2 regions of the Shewanella sp. NKUCC05_KAH genome follow, and region 2 is predicted to be linked to the other one. Evidence: riboswitches for the same ligand, from Rfam matches in the RefSeq annotation. Region 2 holds a riboswitch; the other holds the start of a gene.
The links. A riboswitch is a leader RNA that binds a small molecule or an ion and turns the genes downstream of it on or off. The one in region 2 is predicted to bind cyclic di-GMP.
Positions count from the first base shown of each region.

Region 1 (9,004 bases), on a different contig from region 2:
TGAGTAGAAAGCCTCTACTCAGTTTTTATTATCAGCGACAATAATATTAACATTCTCGTTAATGTGCTCTTAGGCCGCGATGAGTGCCGCGTTAGGGCTATTTAGCTGCTTTAACAATCCAAATGCTTGCTGCATTTTATCCTCGGTTACGATAAATCCTATAAATGTTTCATCCACGTCGAATGCTTTAATACTGCTTCCTTGAGCATCAATATCGACTTGCCAGCGATGGACGCCATTCACTGTTATACCGCTGAGTTGCATAGGTAACAGTGGCGTTTTCACTTTAATGAGCATGGCGGGAAAATTCACTGCTGTCGGTTGGTTCAGTAATGTGTTCGCCAGCGCATTGGCGCTCAGTAACGCAGGTTGCAAATAGGCCCTATTTTGGCCGTTGATTTGGGCGCAATCACCTAGCGCATAAATATGGGCATCGTTGGTTTGTAAGTATTCGTTAACGACGATACCTTTATTGACCTCTAGCCCCGCATGCTGGGCAAGTTGGCTGTTAGGGAGAAGTCCCGCTGCACAGATAACCGCATCACAAATAAACCGCTGGTCATTATCTAGGCACACAGAGATACTGCCATCTTGGTGTTGCAGTTGGCTGACTCGGGTTTGCAATTGCACTGTGACGTTATGCTGCGTTAGTACAGCGGTCAGTTTGTGGCTTAACATTTCGGGTAGCATATTCGGCATTAAGCTCGCTTGTGGATCGACCAAAAATACTTGCTTACCTGCAGTTGCTAAGTCCATTGCCAGTTCAACTCCGACCAAACCAGCACCGATAACCAGTACTCTCCTCGCACCATGGATGTCTGCTTCGCAGGCCTGATACTCCATTAAGCTGTTAACTGTATGGATGATATCGACGCCATCCCCCTCTATAGGTGGAATAAAGGGCCGTGCACCTGTGGCAAGCACTAATTTTTTGTACGCAATTTCGCGTCCTTGATGGCAACATACTACCTGACGAACTTTATCTATTTTTATGACTTCACAGTGATTTATCACATCAATTTGTTGCTCATGTGCAAATTCAGTCGCGGTCAATTTTATGAGGTCTGACGCCATTTTTTTAAGGCTAAACACATGGCTTAAATCTGGTTTATGGTATTCGTCACCAGAGTCGGCTGTGATAACTGTAATCGGTTGTTCGCGGTTTAAACGTCGCAGTGTTTTGACTAGCTGATATGCCGCGAATCCACTGCCGATAATGACGATTGGCTTAGGCATTAGTCACCTCATTTTTTATGACAGCGAAAACGCTTTTACCTAGGCCACATTCGGGACAGAGGAAGTCTTCGGCCACTTGAGTCCAAGGTGTGCCAGCAATGATATCTTGATTAGGTTCTCCTTTTTCAGGGTCGTAAACCCATTGGCAAACGGTGCAAATCATTGATTGTGTATCATTTAATTCGCACGCTTTTGTTGCAATCGGTGCAGTCATAGGGACGTTATTAGTAGCAGTATTTTCAGCTGTTTGACTGGCCGTGGTGGCTTGGCTAGGTTTTGACATGACTTGATTAATGATAGAGCGACTATTAGCGCTATCGAGGGGACGCAATGCCCATTCTCGCGCGATTCGCTGGCCGTGCTGACGGCATTCTTGCATCGCATCACGATCGGGACGCCATTTGACTTTTAATCCCACTGAAGTTTCGAAACCAGCATCCATCAAACGAGTGTGAATTCTATCGACTGCGCCGCCATTCCAGCCATAACTACCAAAAGCTGCCGCCTTTTTATTGCGAAAACGCAGGCCCGTGATTTCTTCAAGCATGGCGGCAATTTTAGGCATCATCACATTATTCATGGTGGATGAGCCGACTAAAATACCTTTTGACCTAAATGCCTGTGCAAGGATTTCGTTTTTATCATGACGTGCGACGTTATACACTTTTACCGCTACATTGGGGTCAACATCATGGATACCTTGAGCAATACCGTCGGCCATCATGCGAGTATTATTGGACATAGAGTCGTAGAGAATCGTGATGCGGTCTTCTTGATAAGCGTCGGCCCAAGCTAAATATTGGTGAATAATTTGGGCTGGATTATCACGCCACACAATGCCGTGTGAAGTTGCGATCATATCTACAGGTAAATTAAAGCTTAATACTTCGTGAATTTTAGCCGTTACTAGGCTGCTAAAGGGCGTTAAAATGTTTGAGTAGTACCGTAGGCATTGCTCCATTAATTCATTTTGATCAACCTCATCATTGAATAAATGTTCATCGCAATAGTGTTGGCCAAAGGCATCGTTACTGAATAAAACCGCATCTTCGGTGAGGTATGTCATCATGCTATCTGGCCAATGCAACATAGGTGCTTCGATAAATATCAGTTGCTTACCATTGCCTATTGCTAAACTATCACCTGTCTTTACGGTAATGAAATTCCATTCTGGGTGGTGGTGATGTCCTACAATGGAGTCGACCGCATTTTCACTGCAGTAAATTGGTGTGTTAGGAATTTTGGCCATTAATGCAGTCAGGGCGCCTGAGTGGTCTTCCTCTGCATGGTTCATCACAATATAGTCTATGTCGGTTAAATTAATTTCAGCTTCAAGATTTTGTAAGAATTGCTGGCTAAACCGATGATCAACTGTATCAATTAACACGGTTTTTTCTTCACGGATAAGGTAGCTATTGTAGCTTGTGCCTTTAGTTATCTTGTACTCAGTACCATGAAAATCTTGCACTTCCCAATCGCGTTGACCCACCCAGTGGATATTGTTTTTTACATGAATAGTCATAAATACACCTGTGATAATTAATAATGAATGCGCTACGTAAATCTTGCTTATTTAGTTAAATCTCTTATTGCACTCACCATGCCAATATTTTAAGGTTTTGATTTTTATTGGTATTAGCGTATTTCAACATTTTAAATCACTTGCTGATGTCATAATGACAATTTGATATTAGTCAAATTGACATTACACTGTTGTCAATATGACTTTATTTGACTGTGGATGTGCTATGAGTGCCCATGCTGATTTAACTCAGTTAGCCTTAGATTTAACTGTCGGCGTGTCGACGCAAGACAGATTTGAGCGTTTGTTGGCAGTGGTCAGGCGGCGTGTCAATTGTGATGCTGCGGCATTATTGGCATTTCGGGAGCAGCAATTTGTCCCCTTGGCGATAGATGGGCTCTTTGCCGAAGTGTTAGGGCGGCGCTTTCAAATTAGTGAACATCCGAGATTAGAGGCTATCGCCCGTGCTGGCGATGTGGTTCGTTTCCCGGCCGACAGTGAACTTCCTGATCCGTATGATGGTTTAATTCCACATCATAGTGCGAACTTACATGTACATGCTTGCATTGGTTTACCACTAATCGCGAACGATCGCTTAATTGGGGCGCTCACCATTGATGGTTTCAACCCTCATCAGTTTGATGGTTTTAGTGATAGCGAGTTGCGTGTGATCAGTGCACTGGCCGCAGCCAGTCTTAATACTGCGTTATTGATGCAACAGCTAGAATCCCAAGTTGTTGAAGTTTCCAATGGCACAGAGGTGCTCAATCGTCCTGCTAGTCAGCAGGAGATCATAGGGCAATCCACACAGATCCAATCGCTAAAGCAGCAGATAAGTGCCGTGGCAGGCACTGATTTATCGGTATTAATTACCGGCGAAACTGGCGTGGGTAAGGAGTTAGTGGCCGCGGCGATACATAATCAATCGACCAGAGCCGATAAATCACTTATCTATTTGAACTGCGCTGCATTGCCGGAGTCCGTCGCCGAAAGCGAGTTATTTGGACATGTAAAAGGGGCATTTACGGGGGCAATCAGTCATAGGCAAGGCAAGTTTGAACTCGCTGACAAGGGGACCTTGTTTTTAGATGAAATAGGGGAGCTTCCCTTGGGGCTGCAAGCTAAGTTATTGAGGGTTTTACAATACGGTGAATTACAGCGAGTGGGCAGTGATAAGAGCCTAAAAGTGAATACTCGGATTATTGCTGCCACTAATCGAATTTTGCACCAAGAGGCAACGGAAGGGCGCTTTCGTTTCGATCTTTACCATAGGTTGAGCGTATTTCCTATCCACGTAGCACCATTAAGAGAGCGTGGGCAAGATATTGTCATGCTGACAGGTTTTTTTCTTGAACGTTGTAAAGCGAAGTTAGGACTCACCCATATCAATATCACACCCGCAGCGCAGCAGTTATTAGAGCAATACACATGGCCGGGTAATGTGCGTGAGCTAGAGCATGCGATACACAGGGCTGCGGTGTTGGCGAAAGCCGAGCTAAAAACGACTTACATCAGCTTAAGTAATAAACATTTTCAGCTCGATTCTTTGATGAATCAAGCACACAGAACAGTCGACGAAGATAGGCCATCAGATGCCGCAACGCCAGCCATTGAATTAGCATTTAGGTCTGAGTCGGCCTGTCGTGAGCGACAATCGCAAGATAATTCTAGTGTTATGCTGGGGCTTAAGGCTGCGACTGAGAGATATCAGCGTCAACTTATTCGTCAAGTTTTAGCCGCGAATCAACAAAATTGGGCTGCGTGTGCAAGAATATTGCAAATCGATACAGGTAATTTGCACCGACTTGCAAAACGGTTAGGTTTAAAAGAATAAAATATTGCGTGAAGAGATTTTATTCTGCAGCAAAACCCCTGCCTCGATTCTTAGAAGAACAGTGTTGCTACGCCTAAGAGTGCGAACAATACGGCGCAGCCACGGTGTATCCACAACATAGGCAATTTTTCGGCGCTGAAGTGGCCTGCGATCACTACGGGTACGTTAGCAAGCAGCATGCCTAAGGTTGTGCCTGCAACCACCATAGTTAATGAATCGTATTTTGCGGCTAATACCACAGTTGCGATTTGCGTTTTATCCCCCATTTCGGCGATAAAAAACAGGATAAAGGTGGCGAGAAAGGGGCCCATTTTATAGAAACGGCTCTCTTCTGCATCGACTTTATCGGGGATTAACACCCAAAGAGCGATCGCGAAGAAGGACGCAGCCACTAAATAACGTGCAAGATCTGGGCTTACCCAGTTAATGGCCCATTGACCAATCCAAGCTGCGGCAAAATGGTTAAATAATGTCGACAGTAAAATACCTAAAATAATGGCGGTTTTATTTTTAAATCTTGCGGCGAGGATTAGTGCAAGCAATTGAGTTTTATCACCAATTTCGGCGATAGCAACCGTAAAGGTTGAGGCAAGTAGGGCTTCCAAGTGTGATCCTTTAGGGGTGGTTATGACATAAGCACAATAAACCGTCCACCCCTAGGTGCGGTCATTGTGCTCAGGTCTTGCTGGACAAATCTATGATTTGCTGTGAACACCATGGCATGTTGCCAAGTATGTTGATGTTCACCCTAGATGACGATGGCTCGAAATCCAGTTAGCTACTCCCCCGAAGCGAGGTGGGCATTATACCTAGGTAAGATTTAGTTTCAAGCACGAGTTTATAACAGTAGGTGCTGATAAATGTTTGACGGGTGTCAGAAAAATACCGATCCACATTCTGTAACTTAATGAATATAAATGAATTATTTTTTGACAACGTTGTCTTTTGTTGCTAATTTAGCCAAGTCATTTCTACTTAGTTACATACTGTTAACTCGTAGTGACTCAATGATAACGACTGTATTTGGCAAACTAATTGAAAAGTTAGGACGCAAAGCTTCCGGTCTAAGGTTGTAAATGGATTTTTTAGTGAACTAAGATAGCGGAGTTGCCGCAGAATTCGATTTCTGTGAAAGATAAACGACTGCTGTTTAATGCTGTTGTTTGCCCAAATACCACTTTTATATCTAAGCCTATCATTATGTTTAGGATGATAGGCAATCAATGGAGTGCATTAAAGTGGCAAATCCTACTGTTTTTTCCCCTATTTCTAAATTGAGTTTATTGGCCGCGGCAGTAATGGCGACGAATGCGTTTGTGAGTATCTCTGCGCAGGCGCACGGTTATGTTGTGGCACCTGAATCGCGTTCATATGCCTGTAAAACAGGTAAAAATGCCAATTGTGGTGCGGTGCAATGGGAGCCACAAAGTGTTGAGGGGCCATCGGGTTTTCCTGAATCAGGTCCTGCTGATGGCAAACTGGCGAGTGCTGGCAATGGTGCTTTTTCACCTTTGGATGAACAAAGTCCGAGCCGTTGGGCAAAGACGGATATTAAAGCGGGCTGGAATAAGTTCAGTTGGCAGTTCACAGCAAACCATGTCACCCGTAATTGGCGTTACTATTTAACTCGCCAAGATTGGAACCCAAACCAAGCTTTGAGCCGAGCGAGCTTTGACTTAGCCCCCTTTTGCGTAGTTGATGGTGGTATGGAACAGCCGCCTAAGTTAGTGACCCATGACTGCTACGTGCCAGAAGGTCGCAGTGGTTATCAAGTGATCTTGGCCGTGTGGGAAGTGGGAGATACGACGAATAGTTTCTACAATGCTATCGATGTGAACTTGGGCTCGGGTCCTATTGTGCCGAGTGAATGGCAAGATGTGGGGGATATCAATCCGTCACTCGATCTAAAAGCAGGCGATAAAGTGATGACCCGGGTGTTTGACGCTAATGGTGAGCAAGCGGCTAAGCAAACAGTCATTACCATTAGCGATGCGACTCAAGGTGATAAACAAAATTGGCCTTTCCTATTAGCAAGCGCGATTAATGCCCAGCAGTCCCAGTTAAAAGCGGGACAAAAAAATGCATCGGGTGTGATTGAGCCTGTGTATGGCAAAAACGACATTTTTACAGCGAAAAACTCAGGTATTGAGCGTGTCGAAGTGGGATTTGATTTAGCACCTGCTCCGGGCAACAGCTTAGAAGTCACTTCACTTGCCGACGATTATCAAATTATCGATGGTGCGGCGAAGGTCAGCTTTGATGTGACCAGTAACGCCGAGATGCTAGTGTCAGCGTATTTGTTTAGCCATGATGGCACAGCGTCAGGTTTTGTGAGCCAAACTGTTAACAATACCAGCGCGAGCTTAGTGTTAGACGTCGTTGAGCCTAAAGCTGGGCATTATCATTTGCAGGTAAAAGCTGAGCCTAAACAAGGTGATGTTATTCAGCAGAACTTTGATCTCTTCTTAAAGGATCAAGCTCCTGCACCAGAAGCTGATTTTGTATTCCCAGCAGGCGTGAAAGGTTACGTTGCAGGTACTACAGTGTTACAGCCTAAAAATGGCAAAGTGTATCAATGTAAGCCATTCCCTTATAGCGGCTATTGCGTGCAGTGGTCGGCTTCTGCCACAGGATTTGAGCCAGGTGTTGGCGCTTCTTGGGCTATGGCGTGGACTGAGCTGTAAATTAACTTTTTGAGCTAACCTAGCTTCAAAAAGGTGTCATTGGGCTTAAACATATCCGTGTGTTTAAGCCCTTTTTGTCTGCATCGGATGGAAAAAGACCGGCTTTATTTTGATTCGAGCCTAATACAAGATTACAGGTATTCTCAACAAAGGTAGCGATTTTGTTGGCTTGTATATTTTCGTTTATCACAGCGCTATTAAGTTGTTACCGTACCGTTTGCTACCCTTCTTTGTTCACAACTGGCTTGCCCACTGGGTTTGGCTCTGTTAATGTCCCAAACTATCTATTTAATCGATGCTTATATCGGTACATTAATTTGGGCTATCACAATTGAAAGTCATGCCATTTTTCAATAATCGATTTAGTTAGCCTCAATGGCTACTGGGTTGAAACATTCAAAAGCTATTGGGGCCAATTGATCTGCTAGGTCGAGATCTGATTGGATGCTTTAAGTGATGTGTCGCTTATTTCGATTTAAGACGCAAGGCTTTATCGGTTCAAATCTTACTCAAATAAAATAATAATTAATTATTGAACAGGACTATTGTGTGAATTCAAAAATGTTAGGCTCGATCGCCATCGTTGCCGGGACAGCCATTGGCGCAGGTATGTTAGCGTTACCTTTAGCCACAGCGGCTTTAGGTATTATCCCTGCCTTAGTGTTACTCGTCGTTATTTGGGGCGTGTCCGCCTATACCTCATTACTTATGCTCGAAATTAACTTACGCACTGGCGTGGGGGATAACGTGCATGCTATTACGGGTAAGTTACTGGGTAAAAAAGGTCAAATAATTCAAGGTGCTTCTTTCCTGAGTTTATTATTTGCCTTGACCGCGGCTTATCTCACCGGCGGCTCTTCGTTATTAGTGCTTAAAGCGAAGAACATGTTCGATATCGTGCTCGATAATCAAGTCGCAGTGTTGTTATTCACACTGGTGCTTGGTGGCTTTGCGGCGCTAGGTGTTGCTTGGGTCGATAAAGTTTCACGTTTCCTATTTTCGTTAATGATTCTATTGCTCGTGGTGGTGGTATTATTTTTATTGCCCGAAGTCAGTATTGCTAGCATGGCAACGGGTGCGATTACCGAGTCGATGACCAGCAATTGGATGGCGGCAATTCCCGTGGTGTTTACTTCGTTTGGTTTCCACGTCTGTATCGCCACCTTAGTGCGTTATCTTGATGGCGATGCGGTATCACTGCGTAAGGTGTTGTTAATCGGCTCGACGATCCCACTTGCTTGTTATGTTCTGTGGTTATTGGTGACTTTAGGCACAGTCGGCGGATATGAGGTGAATAGTTTTGAAGGTTCACTACCTTCACTCGTCACGGCATTGCAGGATATTGCTCATACGCCTTGGATCAGCAAATGTATTTCATTATTCGCTGACTTAGCTTTAGTGACCTCATTCCTCGGTGTGACCTTAAGTTTATATGACTTTATCGCCGAATTAACTCGCGCCAAAGAAACGTTTGCCGGCCGTATTCAAACTTGGTTACTGACCTTTATTCCGCCTGTTTTGTGTGCCTTGTATTTGCCTGAAGGCTTTGTGGCGGTACTGGGATTTGCGGCCGTACCATTGGTCGTGATGATCATCTTTTTGCCAATTGTTATGGCACTGCGTCAACGTCAGTCGCAGCTCGGTGGTTATCAAGTGTCTGGTGGATCTGTTGCGTTAGTCATTGCTGGTTTGTTAGGTGCCGTGATTGTGGGGGCCCAGCTATTTGTT
Region 1 covers NZ_JAHKQZ010000037.1:1,855-10,858, forward strand. Annotated here, with positions in the region: gene norW (NADH:flavorubredoxin reductase NorW) at 70-1,236, opposite strand; gene norV (anaerobic nitric oxide reductase flavorubredoxin) at 1,229-2,758, opposite strand; gene norR (nitric oxide reductase transcriptional regulator NorR) at 2,985-4,592, shown strand; gene KO533_RS22185 (TMEM165/GDT1 family protein) at 4,643-5,197, opposite strand; cyclic di-GMP riboswitch class I at 5,608-5,707, shown strand; gene gbpA (N-acetylglucosamine-binding protein GbpA) at 5,831-7,276, shown strand; gene KO533_RS22195 (aromatic amino acid transport family protein) at 7,838-9,004, shown strand, end outside.
Region 1: another riboswitch for cyclic di-GMP. It lies ahead of gbpA (N-acetylglucosamine-binding protein GbpA); the one in region 2 lies ahead of KO533_RS10630 (glycosyl hydrolase family 18 protein).

Region 2 (9,004 bases):
CGCAAAAAGCCCACCAAGTTGATTAGAAAGCACATATTGCCCCTTGGCTTTAACTGAACGAGCATCATCGAAAGTGATTAAATCGCCAGTAGATGCCTTGAACAAAGATGGCGCCTCGGCTGTTTCGTCGTAACTGTAAGTCCAACCGCTTCCCATGTAGTCATTCACTATCTGACGATAATCCACCACACCAGCTTCCCAAGTACCTTTCACTTTGCCCGTTGCCGTCCCTGTGAAAGGATTATTACCACTGTAGCCATTCACACCTGTCCAGCCGCGGCCATACATAGCGGCACCGACCACAATTTTCCCTGGGGTCACACCTTGGCCTAACAGCGCATTAACGCCATTAGCTGTGGTGTAACGGGTATTGGGATCCCAACTCGCTTCATACAGATTGGTTTGATGGCCGAGTTCAGTATTAGTCCAACCACCATTAAAGTCGTAACTCATCAAGAAGATGTAATCCATGTACTGCTGAGCAGCCTGATAATCGACTTTTTGAATTTTATCGTCACCAGCACTAATAGCAGAGGTCAGCTCATAGGTACGACCCGTTTCGGCGCTTAGTTCATCAAGCATCGCCCGCAGTTCACGCATCAGAGTCACATAGGTTTCACCGTCATTGGCATTACCTAAATTTGGGTTAGCGCCATTCCCCCCTGGAAATTCCCAGTCGATATCCACGCCATCGAAGAATTTCCATGTCTGTAGAAACTCTTTCACCGAAGCGACAAAGATATCGCGCTTGGTTTTATCACCGAAGAAAAAGAAGGGATCCGAGAGGGTCCAACCACCGACCGAAGGTAAAATCTTCAAATCTGGATGTGCTTGCTTAAGTGCCATCAATTGACCAAAGTTACCTTTGTAAGGATCTGAATGCTCACTCACTCCCGCCTGCGGTATTTGAATCGCCGCCCAAGGATCGTGAATCGCAACTTTAAAATCACCACGACCACTACAGGCACGTTGCAACGCTTCGAAACTGCCTTCGATTTCTTTCAAGCTATCATTGATGCCATCACCACCACAAATTGGGGTAAAGCCATATAAAATATGGGTTAAGTTTTGCGCAGGTATCTTATCGACCGGGAATTTACGACCGTATACGCCCCATTCGACAAAGTAACCTCCCACCACTTTGCCTGATTTATTAGCATAGGGACGGTTGTTTTCTTTTAGGGGAGCATTGAGTGGCACTAAATGGCTGCCGTCGGTATCAGCCACGAGGATTTGTTTAGCATCGCTCGCCGTACAGCCATCGCTGTTACACAGTTGTACTTGCATCTGATAACGGCCGCCCTTGTTCACCTTAAAGTTAGCAGTTCCCGACGCGCCAGATGGGCCTTCCCAAACTACATTGCCGTTGAGTAACACTTGGGCTTTATTGCCCACATCGCCACTCCAAAGGTTCCAACTGACGGAGACATCGGCGGCATCTTTCACCGTAACTAATTGATTGTAAGCGGTAGCCGCTTGATTCACTTCAATAATAGCGAACTTAGTTTCGCCCCAACCTAAAGTCGGTTTACCGGGCGCCGCTGCAAAAACGCTGGCACTGATGGTAGATGCCAGCGCTGATGCCACTAGCAAGGCTGATGTTGAAATTTGAGTCTTGAACATGAGATATCCCTATTGAATTTTTATATGAATCAATAAGGCAAACAAAGCGTAGACAGGAAACAGCACTCTCTTAAAACCATGCAAAACGACTGACAACTGCACGAAGAAAAACCTGTGGTATCCCCGCTATCATAGGTACAGACGAACCCTTAGACCGGAGGCTTTGCGTCCCAGTTTTTCAACTGGTTTGCCTTTTACACACAATGACAACGTTGTCATTGCAAATATCAGCATAAGCGTAAGCGCAATAAAATTGCAACAAAATATTATCAACTGTGTTATTGGCTAAAATCGTAAATAGAACTAGTCATCTGATAAGAAAGGAATTATGCAAATTAAACTATCGCTAATATTTACTTTGGGTAATGAGGATCATCTGAATACTTTAAGAATAAAAAAACAGGACTCGATATGCCAAAGGCATCATAAGTCCTGCTTTATATTTCACAATTTACGTCGCTTATGCAGCTAAAACTCAATCACTAAACATTCATGGCGCAAACCATTGTCGAGCAACATGATGATCCTTATGCGCGGGGCATTTATGATCCTTATGCACGGGGTTATTTATGATCCTTATGCACGAGGATAGTCCCTTGCGAGCATCACAGATAAACCGCGGCAAACCAAGGTCTCCATATCATCGACACGATTGATTTTCATCTCAGCTAAGGGCGCGCTTAATGCCATTTGCTTTAAGCTTTCGAGACAGCCTTTGTAGTAAGGAGCGCTATTCATCATACCGCCAGCGAGCCAAATTCGATTGGGATTAAATAAATTAACCGCCCACGCTAATCCCATGCCGAGATAACTGCCAGCGCGATATAAATCATCCTGAGTGGAGATTTTGCGGCTGCGCACTGAATCGCCACTGGCCAGTTGCTCTAAACTAAACTCGCCAGATTCTGTCATCACGCGACAAGGCCCCAACTCCCCCGCCACGCCCGTCGCTCCCGTAAAGACTTGTCCATTAAAGGCAATAGACATACCGATCCCAGTGCCGCACATGACCAATAACTCACAGGCATATTTAGCATCACAAGTCGCTTGCATACCCGCATCGATATCGTTGCAGATAAACTTAAGCTCACCTTGGGTTTTGACTGTATCGAAGCTCAATCCATTGAGTCCAGGTAAAGATTTACAAGAAACCAAACGATTATTTTGTACCAGTCCAGGTACGGCAATCGCTAGTTGGTAATGCTGTAAATCATAATCACGTTCAAACGCCGCGATTTGATTATTTAACTCTTCAATTTTAAAACCTTCACCTGTGGGGATTTTATATTGTTCTGTATGTCCCGCGAGCTGAAGTTCGAACAGGGCTTTAGTACCGCCCACATCTATTGTTAGTATTTGCATCGCTTACTCCACTGATACATGTGCCCCACTCTGACCCCGAGTGGAGATGGCAAATGTTAGCATAGGGTCCAAATGTTAGCGATTGAATAAAACTTAAGTTGCTAATTTGTAAGGAACAAGTCCTAATTAAAACATGACCAACCTTTTATTTAATTCACTTTTCATGCTCAAAATCACATAAATAAATTAACAACAAACCCCATAACCTCAAGCGTCTTACCTGCACAAATTCACGATTGTATACAAAATCCTTTATTCGCTACCCTTGCATCTAGCGCGCTAGACTTGCGATAATCCGAGCCGGTTAAAACTCAAATCAACATATACCCAAGCTACCTGAAGATACGAGTTTCAGAGCGCCTAGGGTGCTTCAATTCAAGGCGTATCAATGACAGAATGTCGGCTACCTTTTGAATTGATGCAACACGGAAGTGAAGTGCCCTAGACGCTCCGTCCCGGCGGTTTTTAACGCACTTTATACTGCGTTGGTTATTTTTAACTTAGCCCACTAGGTCTGCAAATAACCGCCTTGCCTAAAGTGCGTTAAATTACCGCTGAATCCTGCATCTTCAGGTTGTTTGGGTATAAACCATTCATCCTTAGGCGATCTTCGCCTACCGACTCGCATAGCATGCCAGTCTTAATTGGAGCCCTTATGTCACAATCAATCGCTAACCGTCTCGGTGCTATTCGTAACGAATTAACATCTGCTAATCTCGATGCTTTTATTATTCCCCGTGCCGACGAATATCTGGGCGAATATGTGCCGGCACATAACGAACGTTTGTACTGGGCAACCAACTTTACCGGTTCGGCGGGTATGGCTATCGTATTGAAAGATAAAGCCGCAATATTTACCGATGGCCGCTATACGGTTCAAGTTCGTTTGCAAGTCGATGCCACACTTTTCAGTTATGAAAGCCTAACTGATACACCACAAATTGAGTGGTTATGTGACACGTTACCAGCGGGGTCTCGTGTTGGCTTCGATGCGCGCTTACACACCTTAGCTTGGTATGAAAATGCCAAAGCAACCTTAAATAAATCCCAAATCGAATTAGTTGCAGTTGAACAAAACCCCATCGATTTGCATTGGCAGAATCGGCCAGCACCGTCGAACGCTCCTATCACTTTGTTTAACAACGAGAGTGCTGGTAAAACCAGCCTGCAAAAACGCATTGAAATTGGTGCATTAGTAAAAAAAGCCGGTGGTGATGTCGCCTTAATCGCCGCCTTAGATTCTTTCTGCTGGCTACTCAACATTCGCGGCAATGATGTACCGCGCCTGCCCGTTGTACTCGGCAGTGCCCTGCTCCACGCCAATGGCGATATGCAGCTTTTCACCGATTTAAGCAAACTCCCAGAGGGCATTGAGGAGCATGTTGGTGCTGGCGTAAGCTTTAAGGGCGAGGCATCTCTTGCCGATACACTCGCCAGCATGCAGGACGTAAAACTACTGGCCGATCCGAATTCTGCAAACGCTTGGGCACAAAACATTGCCCGTGAGGCAGGAGCAAAATTGATAGCTGGAATCGATCCTGTCGCTTTACCTAAAGCGCAGAAAAACGCCGCAGAACTGGCCGGCATGCGTGCCTGTCATATCCGCGATGGCGTCGCCGTGAGTCGATTCCTTGCATGGCTCGATGCCGAAGTGGCAGCCAATCGTATGCACGATGAAGGCACCCTTGCGGATAAATTGGAAAGCTTTCGCCTAGAAGATGAGCGTTACCGCGAGCCAAGTTTCGACACGATTTCAGCTGCCGGTCCTAATGCCGCTATGTGCCATTACAATCACAACAATGGCACACCAGCCATGATGACAATGGACAGCATCTACTTAGTGGATTCTGGCGCTCAGTATATTGACGGCACGACAGATGTGACCCGTACCATTGCGATTGGCAAAGTGACCGATGAGCATAAAAAAATGGTTACGCTGGTGCTAAAAGGTCATATTGCCCTCGACCAAGCACGCTTCCCAAAAGGCACCTCAGGCCAGCAGCTCGACACTTTCGCCCGCCAATATTTATGGCAACATGGTTTTGATTACGATCACGGTACAGGCCATGGTGTGGGTCACTTTTTAAGTGTGCACGAAGGTCCGCAGCGCATAGGTAAAAATGTCAACGGTATCGCATTGATGCCCGGCATGGTGCTTTCCAACGAGCCGGGTTACTACCGCACCGACGATTTCGGTATTCGCCTAGAAAACCTCGTCGTCGTTCAGCACTGTGAAGCACTTAAAGGGGCTGAGCGTGAAATGTATGAATTCGATGCGTTGACTATGATCCCTATGGATGCGCGCCTTATTGATAAGAGCCTGTTAACGCAAGGGGAAATAGACTGGTTTAATGCTTATCATCAGCAAGTCTTCAATACACTTTCTCCGTTAATGTCGGGTGATGAATTGGCTTGGTTAACTCAAGTGACTAAAGCAATTTAGCACTCCGCTGATAAGTAGCAATTTAAGTCGTTATATTAGTCACTTACGCGCTATAAAATAGAACGCCCAAGGCAATTAGCATTGGGCGTTTTTTTAGCGCTATCTGTGTGTTTTAAAACCCACGTCTTATTTCAAAACCATGATTTCAAAACACGACTTAAAAACATGAATCGCTAAACCATAGTAGGTTGTGCCATCGGCTGATAAGCATCATCCAGCGATGCTTTAGACAACACTTCAAAGTCCTGATGAATTTCAATAAAACAATCGACTAATTCAGGGTCGAAATGCTGACCTTTGCCTTCAATAATTAAGTCGATAGCCTCTTGATGGCTAAAGGGCCGCTTATAACATCGGGGAGAAGTCAGCGCGTCATAAACATCAACTAGGGCCACTATCCTCGCCGAAAGCGGAATATCTTCACCTTTCAAACCAAGGGGATAACCACTACCATCCCACTTTTCATGGTGACCCGAGGCAATATCGCGGCCCATCTGAATAAAAGCACATTGGGGCGCATATTCCAACAAACTGCGTAGCACTTGTCCCCCGATCACAGGATGGGCTTTAATTTGCTCAAACTCCTGCGGCGTTAATTTACCCGGTTTAAGCAAAATCGCATCGGCAATACCGACTTTACCTATATCGTGCAAAATGGCCGACAAACTAATGTCTTGAATATAATCTTCGTTCAATTCTGCAGGAGGATTGGCGGCCAGTAGTCGCTGCGACGCGAGCATTTTCGAATACTGCCGCATACGTAGCAAATGCGCGCCCGTTTCGTTATCTCTGTATTCGGCGAGTTTAGCTAAGCCTAATACGGTAGCTTGGCGTGATGCTAAGGTTGAATCGAGTGCGTCAGCCAACTTACCTAATAAATAAGTGATGGTTAACGTCAACATAGCATTGGTCACGATAAAATTGACCACGACAACGGCCCAAATACCGACACTATAACCTTGGGTTTCGGGCCAATTGAGCCAATTAAAATGATAGGCAAAACCAATCAATATCAAACTTAGCCCATTCAAACACTGGGCATATAAGCTGGCTCGATTTCCTAAAAAAATACCGACTAACGGCGGGAAAATAAATAACCAGAAAAAACCAGCTCCCGAAGGGCCAATCGCAATTAAAAAACCGATGCCGATAGCAAAACCCAGCAAGCAGCCACAGCCAAAACGCGTACTATCAGTAAGCTTAGGAAAATACAGTAAAAGCAGTAAAAACAGATAAGCCAGCGTATCAAATACCACCATAAACCAGAGATCGGCGATGACGCATAAATACACACTTGTGATATATACAGGCACGCAGAGAATCGCTAGAAAGCCAAATAAACGTTCAAAGATCAAACGTCGCCAATGTGGCAGTGCCGCCGCTGTTCCCAAGGACGCTGTGGCTAATTTAGTTACACCACGCCTAAGTGATATCGCCATGGGAAGTTCCTCTTATATAGCATTCCCGCTGTGAGCTAATGAACTAGAAGAGCAAAATCAAGATACACCGCTGAAGCAAGGAAAAATAAGCCATCTTTTGTTGCCCATTAAAGAATAGACTAAGGCCAATAAAGCGCTCCATGAATACTGCGATATCAAGCCGAATCAACGACATTAGCCCAATATCATCGAACATAATTTATATTTAAGATGAATGACAAATACCCACTCAAGACATAAAAGAATAACCCTATACAAAATACTAGAATTAACGATTTAACAGGATAAACGCTCGTTTAACATCATATTCTCACTACTTAAAAACTTTATATATTGCAATAGCTTATAAATACGACGAACGATTGATTTTCACCTGTCAGCCATGAGAAACCGCTCTCCTATACCCACACAAAAATGATACTCTTATCACATAACAAGCTTACTCAGATGAGAGTCAGCACAAGAAAATTCGCGCCTAACACCGCGCCCTGAACCCTAATGAACCACATCGGCCCTGAATGGACACACTAAATGAGCCAGAGTAACGCCTCAGCGAATAAAATAGTTAATACACAGAGATCAGATCAAGAAATCCGCTTAACACCACAAGATGAACTCATTTCCACCACTGATACTCGCGGTATCATCACTTACGTTAATGCCCGTTTTGCCGAAGTCTCAGGCTATAGCGATCAAGAATTAATTGGCAGTGCCCACAATATGGTGCGCCATCCGGATATGCCGAGCGCCGCCTTTAAAGAAATGTGGGAAAAACTTAAGTCAGGCCAATCTTGGCGCGGCATAGTCAAGAACCGCTGTAAGAATGGTGGCTTCTATTGGGTTGATGCCTTTGTTTCGCCCTTGTTTGAAAACGGCACTATTATCGGTTACCAATCGGTGCGCATTCAGCCTCAAGTCGCCTACGTCACGAAAGCTAATGAGATTTACCAAAGACTCAAATTGGACAAATCCATTCCTAAACCCTTAAGTTTAATGCAAAAACGTATCGTATCTGCGGTTGTAGCCTCCACAGGTTTACTGATCGCAGGCTACTTTTGGGGCTGGGGCGTGATTATCGCAGGGGCGATTCTGATGAGTTTAAACCTCGCCATTTTCTACGATGAGGCCTTTCGTATTCCCGCTAAATTGATTGAAATGCAAACCAAATATGACTCTATTAGTCGTTACATTTACTCGGGTGCCGATACCTCTTCTATCCTCGATTTCCAGCTCATCATGCTACAGGCCAAAATGAATGGCGTACTTGGGCGCACCCAAGATCAAGCCAATCAATTACATGCAATTGCCGATCAATTAGTGGTCGCGACCGAGCAAACCTATGTCAGCCTAGATCAAGAGAAAAGTCAGCTAGAACAGCTCTCTGGCGCGATGGAAGAAATGAGTTCAACCATCACAGAAGTCGCGCAGAATACCCATCTCACCTCGACCAGCATCAATACCGCCTATGATCTCTGCCTTAAAAGCAGTGCTAACATGAAAGCCAACACTCAAAAAATGGAGCAACTGGCAAAGTCTGTTGCCGATGCAACCAACAATGCCCATCAATTAAATAAAGAAGCCGAGCAAGTCGCTAATGCGATGGGCGAAATTGACTCTATTGCCGAGCAAACTAATCTCCTCGCCCTCAATGCCGCGATTGAAGCTGCCCGTGCGGGTGAACAAGGCCGTGGGTTTGCCGTGGTCGCCGATGAGGTTCGCGCCCTATCGAGCAGAACCCAGCTATCAACCAACAGTATTTCTAAGAGTGTCGATAAGATGTTCACTATGCTCAACGCATGGGCCAAAGAAATGGAACAAAGCCGCCAACACGCGGAGCGTTGTGCCAGCGATATTCAACTGTCCGCCGACAATGTAAACACCATTTACCAAGAAGTGAGTGATATCCACACCTTTGCCCAACAAAATGCAGTGGCAGCCGATCAACAGCGTCAAGTGGTCAATGAGATCGCCAGTAATATTCACTCCATCACCCATGCCAGCGCCGAGAACTTAGCCGCAACCCATCTGATTGGTGATGCAGCCCATCTTCTTAAACACAATGCCGAAAAAGCCCTTGGCCTGAGGCGCACCTTCGGCTGAACAATAAGTAAAAGATCCAAAATACCGCAGCCTAGGT
Region 2 covers NZ_JAHKQZ010000010.1:35,085-44,088, forward strand. Annotated here, with positions in the region: gene KO533_RS10630 (glycosyl hydrolase family 18 protein) at 1-1,623, opposite strand, end outside; cyclic di-GMP riboswitch class I at 1,737-1,825, opposite strand; gene KO533_RS10635 (ROK family protein) at 2,200-2,985, opposite strand; gene KO533_RS10640 (aminopeptidase P family protein) at 3,641-5,428, shown strand; gene KO533_RS10645 (HD domain-containing phosphohydrolase) at 5,602-6,867, opposite strand; gene KO533_RS10650 (methyl-accepting chemotaxis protein) at 7,399-8,967, shown strand.